2 regions of the Burkholderia metallica genome follow, and region 1 is predicted to be linked to the other one. Evidence: riboswitches for the same ligand, from Rfam matches in the RefSeq annotation. Region 1 holds a riboswitch; the other holds the start of a gene.

What was found. A riboswitch is a leader RNA that binds a small molecule or an ion and turns the genes downstream of it on or off. The one in region 1 is predicted to bind thiamine pyrophosphate.
Region 2: linked by a shared signal. The riboswitch ahead of thiC (phosphomethylpyrimidine synthase ThiC) and the one ahead of WJ16_RS01685 (FAD-dependent oxidoreductase) in region 1 are both predicted to bind thiamine pyrophosphate.

What each region holds. Positions count from the first base shown of each region.
Region 1 covers NZ_CP013401.1:374,260-378,595, reverse strand. Annotated here, with positions in the region: gene thiE (thiamine phosphate synthase) at 1-532, opposite strand, end outside; gene WJ16_RS01695 (thiazole synthase) at 529-1,347, opposite strand; gene thiS (sulfur carrier protein ThiS) at 1,388-1,585, opposite strand; gene WJ16_RS01685 (FAD-dependent oxidoreductase) at 1,617-2,753, opposite strand; TPP riboswitch at 2,983-3,106, opposite strand; gene WJ16_RS01680 (ABC transporter ATP-binding protein/permease) at 3,375-4,336, shown strand, end outside.
Region 2 covers NZ_CP013401.1:1,278,977-1,283,312, reverse strand. Annotated here, with positions in the region: gene WJ16_RS05800 (molybdopterin-dependent oxidoreductase) at 127-915, opposite strand; gene WJ16_RS05795 (cytochrome b/b6 domain-containing protein) at 946-1,578, opposite strand; gene WJ16_RS05790 (pentapeptide MXKDX repeat protein) at 1,685-1,963, opposite strand; TPP riboswitch at 2,232-2,348, shown strand; gene thiC (phosphomethylpyrimidine synthase ThiC) at 2,472-4,336, shown strand, end outside.

The DNA.
Region 1 (4,336 bases):
CGACCGGATACAGGCCGAGTTGCGCGGGGCACGGCGCGAACGCGGGTTCGGGCGCGGCCGGCAGCCCGGCCACGCGCGGGAACCGGGCGGCGTCGACCGGCCACGCATCGGCGGCGCGCGTTTCGTCGCCGTCGCGCCAGGCCAGCGCCAGCACCAGCGCGTCGACTGGCGCGAAGCCGCAATCGAGGAACGCGGCGAGCGCGGCGATCCAGTCGTCCGCGAGCGGATGCGCGGCGTCGAGCGCATAGCGCGCGCCCGCCGCGTGCAGCACCGCACCCTGCTCGTCGAATTCGATCGCGACCGCGTCCGGCGCCGCCGGCCGCGATGCGGCCGACGCGCGCGCCTGCGCGGTGCGGTCGCCGGTTGAGACGATCAGCACGTCGCCGTCGGCTGGCGCGTCGGGCACCGCGACGCAGAGCCGCCACGGCGCCGCGTCGCCCGGCCAGTCGCCGAGCCGCGCGCGAATCCGCTCGGCCGCCTCGGCCAGTTCGTCGGCCGGCGGCCAGAATGCATCGGCGAAACGCGCGCTCATGCGCCGCCCCCGTCCTGGTGCCAGAACGGCATCCCGACGACCGGCGTGCTGGCGTGCGCGGTTTCGCGCGCGTCCATCGGCCCGGCCAGATACGCGGCGCGGCCGGCCTCGACGCCCTGCGCGAACGCGCGCGCCATGATCTCGGGGTGCGTCGCCTGCGACACGGCGGTGTTCAGCAGCACGCCGTCGAAGCCCCATTCCATCACCTGGCACGCGTGCGACGGCACGCCGAGCCCCGCGTCGACGATCAGCGGCACGTCGGGCAACCGTTCGCGCAGCACGCGCAGGCCGTACGGGTTCACGACACCCTTGCCCGTGCCGATCGGCGCGCCCCACGGCATCAGCGCCTCGCAGCCGACGTCGAGCAGGCGCCGGCCGATCACCAGATCCTCGGTGCAGTACGGCAGCACCTTGAAGCCGTCCCTGACCAGTTGCGCGGCGGCTTCGATCAGGCCGACCGGGTCGGGCTGCAGCGTGTAGTCGTCGCCGATCAGTTCGAGCTTGATCCAGTCGGTGCCGAACACCTCGCGCGCCATGTGCGCGGTCGTCACGGCTTCGGCGACGGTCTGGCAGCCGGCCGTGTTCGGCAGCAGCGGCACCGCGTGGCGCTTGAGCAGATCGAAGAAGCCGGCTTCGGCCGTGCCGCCGCCCGTCATCTGGCGGCGCAGCGCGACCGTCACCATCCCGGGACGCGACGCGTCGATCGAATCGGACAGCGACTGCAGCGACGGATAGCGCGACGTGCCGAGCAGCACGCGGCTTGCGAAGGTTTCGCCGTACAGCGTCAGCGCGTCGGCGGAAGTGAGGGACGTCATGTCGTTTTCCTGAAAGAGCGGGGACGAACCGGCGGCGCGCTCAGCCGCCCGCGACCGGGTGCACGACGTCGAGCTTGTCGCCCGTCGCAAGTGCGCGCGCCGCGTGCTGCGTGCGCGCGACGAAGTTGCCGTTCAGCGCGACCGCGTACGGGGGACGCGCGCCGTACGCGGCGAGCGCGTCGGCCACCGTTGCGCCGTCGGGCAACGTCAGGGTCTGTTGGTTGATCTGGATATCCATGAGGCTTCGTCGAATTCGTCGGCGGCGCGCGTCAGGCCGGCTGGCGCGCGTCGTTGCGGTGATGAAGGAGCGTCGGCCAGCGCGCGTCGTCGCGCCACGCGGCGAACGCGTCGGCATCGCCGAACCCGCCGCCGAGCGCGGCTTCGGCGGCCGCGACCGCCGCCTGCGCGACTTCCGGCGCGATCATGAAGCCGTGCCGGTACAGGCCGTTGACGGCGAGCGTCGACGCGCCGTCCCAGATCACCGCCGGACGGTGATCGGGCAGCGTCGGCCGGCACTGCGCATTGAGTTCGAGGATGCGCGCCTCGCCGAACGCCGGATGCACGGAGAACGCCGCGCTCAGCAGTTCGAGCGCGGAGCGCACGCTGACGGGCGACAGGTCCTCGCCCTCTACCTCGGTCGCGCCGATCACATAGAGATCGTCCTGCTTCGGTGCGATGTACAGCGGATAGCGCGGATGCAGCAGCCGCACGGGCCGGGTGAGCCCGATGCCGGGCGCATGCACGCGCGCGACTTCGCCGCGGATGCCGCGCAACGCGGGCAGCGCGGATTTCGCGCCGAGCCCGCGGCAATCGATCGTGAAATGCGCGTCGGGCAGGTTCGCGTCGTCGATCGCGACGTGCCAGTGCAGCGCGACGCCGCGCTCGACGAGGCCCGCCGCGAGCGCGCGCAGCGCCTGGCGATTGTCGAGCTGGCCTTCGTTCGGCAGCAGCAGCCCGCGTGCGAAGCGGCCCGCGAGCACCGGCTCGGCCGCATCGACCTGCGCACCGGCGAGCGTGACGAAGCCGCCGTCGAGCAGGTCGGCCGGCGCGTTCGCGCGCACGCGCCGCTCGAACAGCGGCGCCTCCGCGCGATCCGCGTGATGCCAGACGACGAGCGTGCCGTGACGCTGGAAGAAGACGGGTTCGGGCAGTTCCGCGAGCCACTGCGGCCAGCGCGCGAGCGACGCGGCGCCGAGCTCGGTGATCAGCAGCTCCGCGCTGGCCGCTTCCGCGAGCGGCGCGAGCATCGCGGCCGCGATCCACGCGGCCGACTGCTCGCCGTCCGGGCCGCCGCGTTCGTACAGCGCGACACGGTGCCCGTCGCCGGCGAGCCGCCACGCGATCAGGCGGCCGACGAGGCCGCCGCCGAGCACCGCGAAATCGGGTCGGGAATTCCGCGCGTTCATCGCGCGACCTCCGCGCCGGCGCGCGCGACGAACGCCGACGCGCACGCAAGCGCGCCGCCCCGTGCGAACGCACGCGACATCGGGCCGGGAATCATGCAAAAGACTGAAGATTGTGCGGTCATCATTCCTTCCGTAACGCGCAATGCGCGTACCCAAAAGGACGAAACCGGCAGCAAAGGCCGGCCGGGCGGGCAAGGCGCTGACCATGTGGGATGGCAGCCAGCGCGGCCCGGCGGGATCAGAAACTTCCCTCGCCGGTATTACCCGGATCGGGTGCGAAGGGTCTTTCTCAGCCTCATCGCGCTGCCCGGAACATCCGCCGGCCGCGCCACGAAGCACCCCTGTTTCGTCGTCGGCCATTAGACCATAAAAGCGGAAAGCGCCGCAAACTGTCCCCCTTGCGGCAAATTCGCGTCGCGTCGCGCCGCTCTGGCACAATGCCCGCAGGCCGGCCGCCCCGAGCGGCCGGTTGCCGCGTCACCGCCGGCCTTAAGTGCCGTTTAAGACGCGCGGGCGACCATCGTGCGCCCGCCGTCAGTCGGCGCCGCGTCCCGGCATGCCTTATCGCGGCGCGCGCCCGGCTTCTCCCGGCCCGCGCGCCGGCTACTCATCAGGAAGCACATGACCCAATCGATCGATCCCGTCCGCTCCGTCTCCGACGCGCCGCAGGACGAGCGCCCGGTATCCGCATGGAGCCTCATCAAGCCCTACTGGGTATCGTCCGAATGGAAAATCGCGTGGGGCCTGCTGGTCACGATCATCGCGATCAACCTCTGCGTGGTCTGGATCAACGTCCGGCTGAACAAGTGGAACGCGCAGTTCTACAACGCGCTGCAGTCGAAGGACGTCCACGACTTCCCGAACCTGCTGATGCAGTTCTCCGCGCTCGCATTCGCGTTCATCATCCTCGCCGTGTACGGCCGCTACCTGCGGCAGATGCTCGGCTTCCGCTGGCGCCAGTGGCTCACCGACCGCTTTCTCGGCCAGTGGCTCGGCGATCGCGCGTTCTACCGGATCGAACGCGACCGTCTCGCGGACAACCCCGACCAGCGGATCACCGACGACCTCCAGTCGTTCGCGACCACGACGCTCGCGCTGTCGCTCGACCTGCTGTCGACGGTCGTCACGCTCGTGTCGTTCATCACGATCCTGTGGTCGCTCGCCGGCGCGCTGACATTCACGCTCGGCGCGACGCCGATCTCGATTCCCGGCTACATGGTGTGGGCGGCCGCGCTGTACGCGGTGGTCGGCTCGCTGATCATCCAGAAGGTCGGCCATCCGCTCGTGTCGATCAACTATCAGCAGCAGCGCGTCGAGGCCGACTTCCGCTTCGGGCTGATCCGCGTGCGTGAAAACGCCGAGCAGATCGCGTTCTACGACGGCGAGAAGACCGAGACCGACAACGCGCAGAGCCTCTTCATGCGCATCCGCGACAACTGGTGGCGCGTGATGAAGTACACGAAGCGGCTCACGTTCGTGCTGAGCTTCTACGGGCAGATCGCGATCATCTTCCCGCTCGTCGTCGCCGCGCCGCGCTATTTCGCGGGCGCGTTCTCGTTCGGCGTGCTGATGCAGATCTCGTC
Region 2 (4,336 bases), 900 kb from region 1:
GCGTGGCCATGCCGGCCACGCACGTCGAGCATTATGCATTAAGGATTCGAAAGGCGACCGCAGACCTCGCTGAAAGGCTGGCGACTGACGTTTCGGCACGACACCCGGCGCCCCGCGTGGCCCGCGTCACGATCCGCCGAACCAGTTGTATCCCTGATCGACCCAATAGCCGCCCGGAAAAGTGTCGGTCACGAAGATTTCCATGATGTGCTTCGGATTCTTGTAGCCGAGCTTGGTCGGCATCCGCAGCTTCATCGGAAAACCGAACTCCGGCGGCAGACGATGGCCGTCGTAATCGAATGCGAGCAGCGTCTGCGGATGCAGCGCGGTCGGCATGTCGATGCTTTCGTAGTAATCGTCCGCGCACTTGAAGCCGACGTACTTCGCGTGCGTATCGGCGCCCGCCCTTGCGAGGAACGCGCCGAACGGCGTGCCGCCCCAGCGGCCGATCGCGCTCCACCCTTCCACGCAGATGTGCCGCGTGATCTGCTCCGCGTGCGGCAGCGCGTACAGTTCGTCGAGCGTCCACACGCGCTTGCCCGTCACTCGGCCCGACAGCACGAGCCGGTACGTCGATGCGTCGACGTGCGGCACGTCGTCGATGCCGTAGTACGCGTTGAACGGGAACGGCCGCGTGATGTCGGCTTCGGTGTAGGTCGGCGCAAGCCGCTCGCCGCTGAAGAGCCAGGCCTGCACGCGGTCGTTCATCCGCGACACGCGTTCGAGAAACGTGTTGACCGATGCATCGTCGTGCAGCGTGCAACCGGTCAGCATCGTCAGGCCGCCGAGCGTCAGGATGCGCCGATTGAACAGCCGCCGCGACGGCATCTCCAGCTCGCGACGCACGTCGATTTCGAGCGACTTGCGGTCGAGCGCCCAGCGCGAACCGTCGCGCTTGATTTCGGATTCCGACATGATGATTTCCTTTGTCCGGGATTCGCCGGATCAGCGGCCGCGCAGCATCGCGAGCAGCGAGCGCGGCACGAGCAGCGCCATCCCGACGTGCACGACGAAGAACGCGACCAGCAGCGACATCGCCCAGAAATGCACGACGCGTGCGTTGTCGTAACCGCCGAACAGTTCGCGCAGCAGCGGAAACTGCACCGACTTCCAGATCGTCAGCCCGGAGAGCACCAGCAGGATCAGATCGACGATCGCGATCAGGTACGCGGCACGCTGTACCGCGTTGTAGACGCTCAGATCGTCGTGCGCGAGGTGCCCGCGCAACGCGGCGCGCACGTCGCGCCACACCGACGCCGGCGTGACGGGCAGCATCTTGCGCGCGAGGCGTCCGGTCGCAATTGCCATCGTCAAATAGAACAGCCCGTTGGCGACAAGCAGCCACATCGCCGCAAAATGCCATTGCAGCGCGCCGCCGAGCCAGCCGCCGAGCGTGATGCCGTGCGCAAACGTGAACGACGGATAGATCGGCGACGCGTCGTAGATGCGCCAGCCCGACAGCGCCATCAGGATCGCCGCGAGCGCGTTGAGCCAGTGGCTCGCGCGCACCCACAACGGATGAATCGGGCGCGCGGGCGGCGCGGCGGGCGCGCGGTTCGTGGCGGGGACGGTTTGCATGATGAGGACTCCCGAAACGGGTCGAAGAAACGCAACGCGACGACACGGGACGCGGGCGGCCGGCCGTGTCGCGGATAACACGCGCCGGCCGCCCGCGCCCGCGCCGTCAGTTGGACGGCGCCATCTTGTCGCCCGACGACTTGCCCATCGCGTCGTGCGACATCGCGTCCTTCTTCATCGTATGCTTTTTCATCGCGCCTTTCTTCATCGCGCCATCCTTCGCCATCGCATCGTGGCCCATTGCGTCTTTTGCCATCGCGTCGTGGCCCATCGCGTCTTTCGACATCGACGAACCGTTTTGCGACATCGCGTCGTTCTGCGCATACGCGCCCGTTGCAAGCGTGGCGAAAGCGGCGACACAGGCTGCGATCAGTACGTTTTTCATGATTACTCTCCGAAACATGGGTTTGAGGAGCCCAATAGACGGACGACGTCGCGAGAAATGACAGCCGGCCCGAAAATATTTTTTGGCCGGCCGGGCGCCGCCCCGATGCTGCACTGCTGCGCCGCCGCCGGCCGCGCTGCCGGCGCGAGCGGCGGCGATCGATGATGCGGTGCACCGCCGGCACGCAGCGCCGGCGCGCCCAGGCCCGTCCCGGCGAACCGCCGCGCTACCGGTTGAAACCGCCGCAAAGCCGGTGTATCGTGTGCCCTTGCTAACGCGGGGGTCCTGCGATGCGTTCGGTCGAACGACCGGCATTGCGGGTGAGAAATACCCTTTGAACCTGATCTGGATAATGCCAGCGCAGGGAAGCGTACGGATTCCGCCGCCATCCTTCTGACGAATCCGCCGCCTCACCAAACCTCGTCTCCTGCTTAGCTCGAGCCCCACATTCGTCAAGGGCTCCGGGCAAGCGCCGCAGCGCGTGTCCGGCGCTCACACAGGAGATTGCATGAACGCCAATCCGAAGTTTCTGTCCGCCGACGCTCATGTCGATGCCGCGGCCGTCGCCCCGCTGCCGAATTCCCGCAAGGTCTACGTCACCGGCTCGCAGCCCGACATCCGCGTGCCGATGCGTGAAATCACGCAGGCCGACACGCCGACCGGCTTCGGCGGAGAGAAGAATCCGCCGATCTACGTGTACGACACGTCGGGCCCCTATACCGACCCGGACGCGAAGATCGACATCCGCGCGGGCCTGCCCGCGTTGCGCCAGGGCTGGATCGACGCGCGCGGCGACACCGAGGTACTCGACGGCCTGTCGAGCCGGTACGGCCTCGAGCGCGCGGCCGACCCGGCCACCGCCGACCTGCGTTTCCCAGGCCTGCACCGCAACCCGCGCCGCGCGCGGGCCGGCAAGAACGTCACGCAGATGCACTATGCGCGCCAGGGCATCATCACGCCGGAAATGGAATTCATCGCGATCCGCGAGAACCAGCGCCGCGCCGAGTACCTCGAGAGCCTGAAGGCGAGCGGCCCGAACGGCGCGAAGCTCGCCGCGATGATGGGCCGCCAGCACCCGGGCCAGGCGTTCGGCGCCGCGGCCTTCGGCGCGAACGCGCCCACCGAGATCACGCCGGAATTCGTGCGCTCGGAAGTGGCGTGCGGCCGCGCGATCATCCCCGCGAACATCAACCACCCGGAATCGGAGCCGATGATCATCGGCCGCAACTTCCTCGTGAAGATCAACGCGAACATCGGCAACTCGGCCGTTACGTCGTCGATCGGCGAGGAAGTCGACAAGATGACGTGGGCGATCCGCTGGGGCGGCGACACGGTGATGGACCTGTCGACCGGCAAGCACATCCACGAAACGCGCGAGTGGATCATCCGCAACAGCCCGGTGCCGATCGGCACGGTGCCGATCTACCAGGCGCTCGAAAAGGTCAACGGCAAGGCCGAGGACCTGACCTGGGAAATCTTCCGCGACACGCTGATCGAGCAGGCCGAGCAAGGCGTCGACTACTTCACGATCCACGCGGGCGTGCGCCTGCAGTACGTGCCGCTCACCGCGAACCGGATGACGGGCATCGTGTCGCGCGGCGGTTCGATCATGGCGAAGTGGTGCCTCGCGCATCACAAGGAAAGCTTCCTGTACGAACACTTCGAAGAGATCTGCGAGATCATGAAGGCGTACGACGTGAGCTTCTCGCTCGGCGACGGCCTGCGCCCCGGCTCGATCTACGACGCGAACGACGAAGCGCAGCTCGGCGAGCTGAAAACACTCGGCGAGCTCACGCAGATCGCATGGAAGCACGACGTGCAGGTGATGATCGAAGGCCCGGGCCACGTGCCGATGCAACTGATCAAGGAGAACATGGATCTCCAGCTCGACTGGTGCAAGGAAGCGCCGTTTTACACGCTCGGGCCGCTGACCACCGACATCGCGCCGGGCTACGACCACATCACGTCGGGCATCGGCGCCGCGATGATCGGCTGGTTCGGCACCGCGATGCTGTGCTACGTGACGCCGAAGGAGCACCTGGGCCTGCCGAACAAGGACGACGTGAAGGAAGGGATCATCACGTACAAGCTCGCCGCGCATGCGGCCGACCTGGCCAAGGGCCATCCGGGCGCGCAGGTCCGCGACAACGCGCTGTCCAAGGCGCGCTTCGAGTTCCGCTGGGAAGACCAGTTCAACATCGGCCTCGACCCGGACAAGGCGCGCGAATTCCACGACGAAACGCTGCCGAAGGATTCGGCGAAGGTCGCGCACTTCTGCTCGATGTGCGGCCCGCACTTCTGCTCGATGAAGATCACACAGGACGTGCGTGAGTTTGCGGCACAGCAGGGTGTGTCGGAAACCGAAGCGCTGAA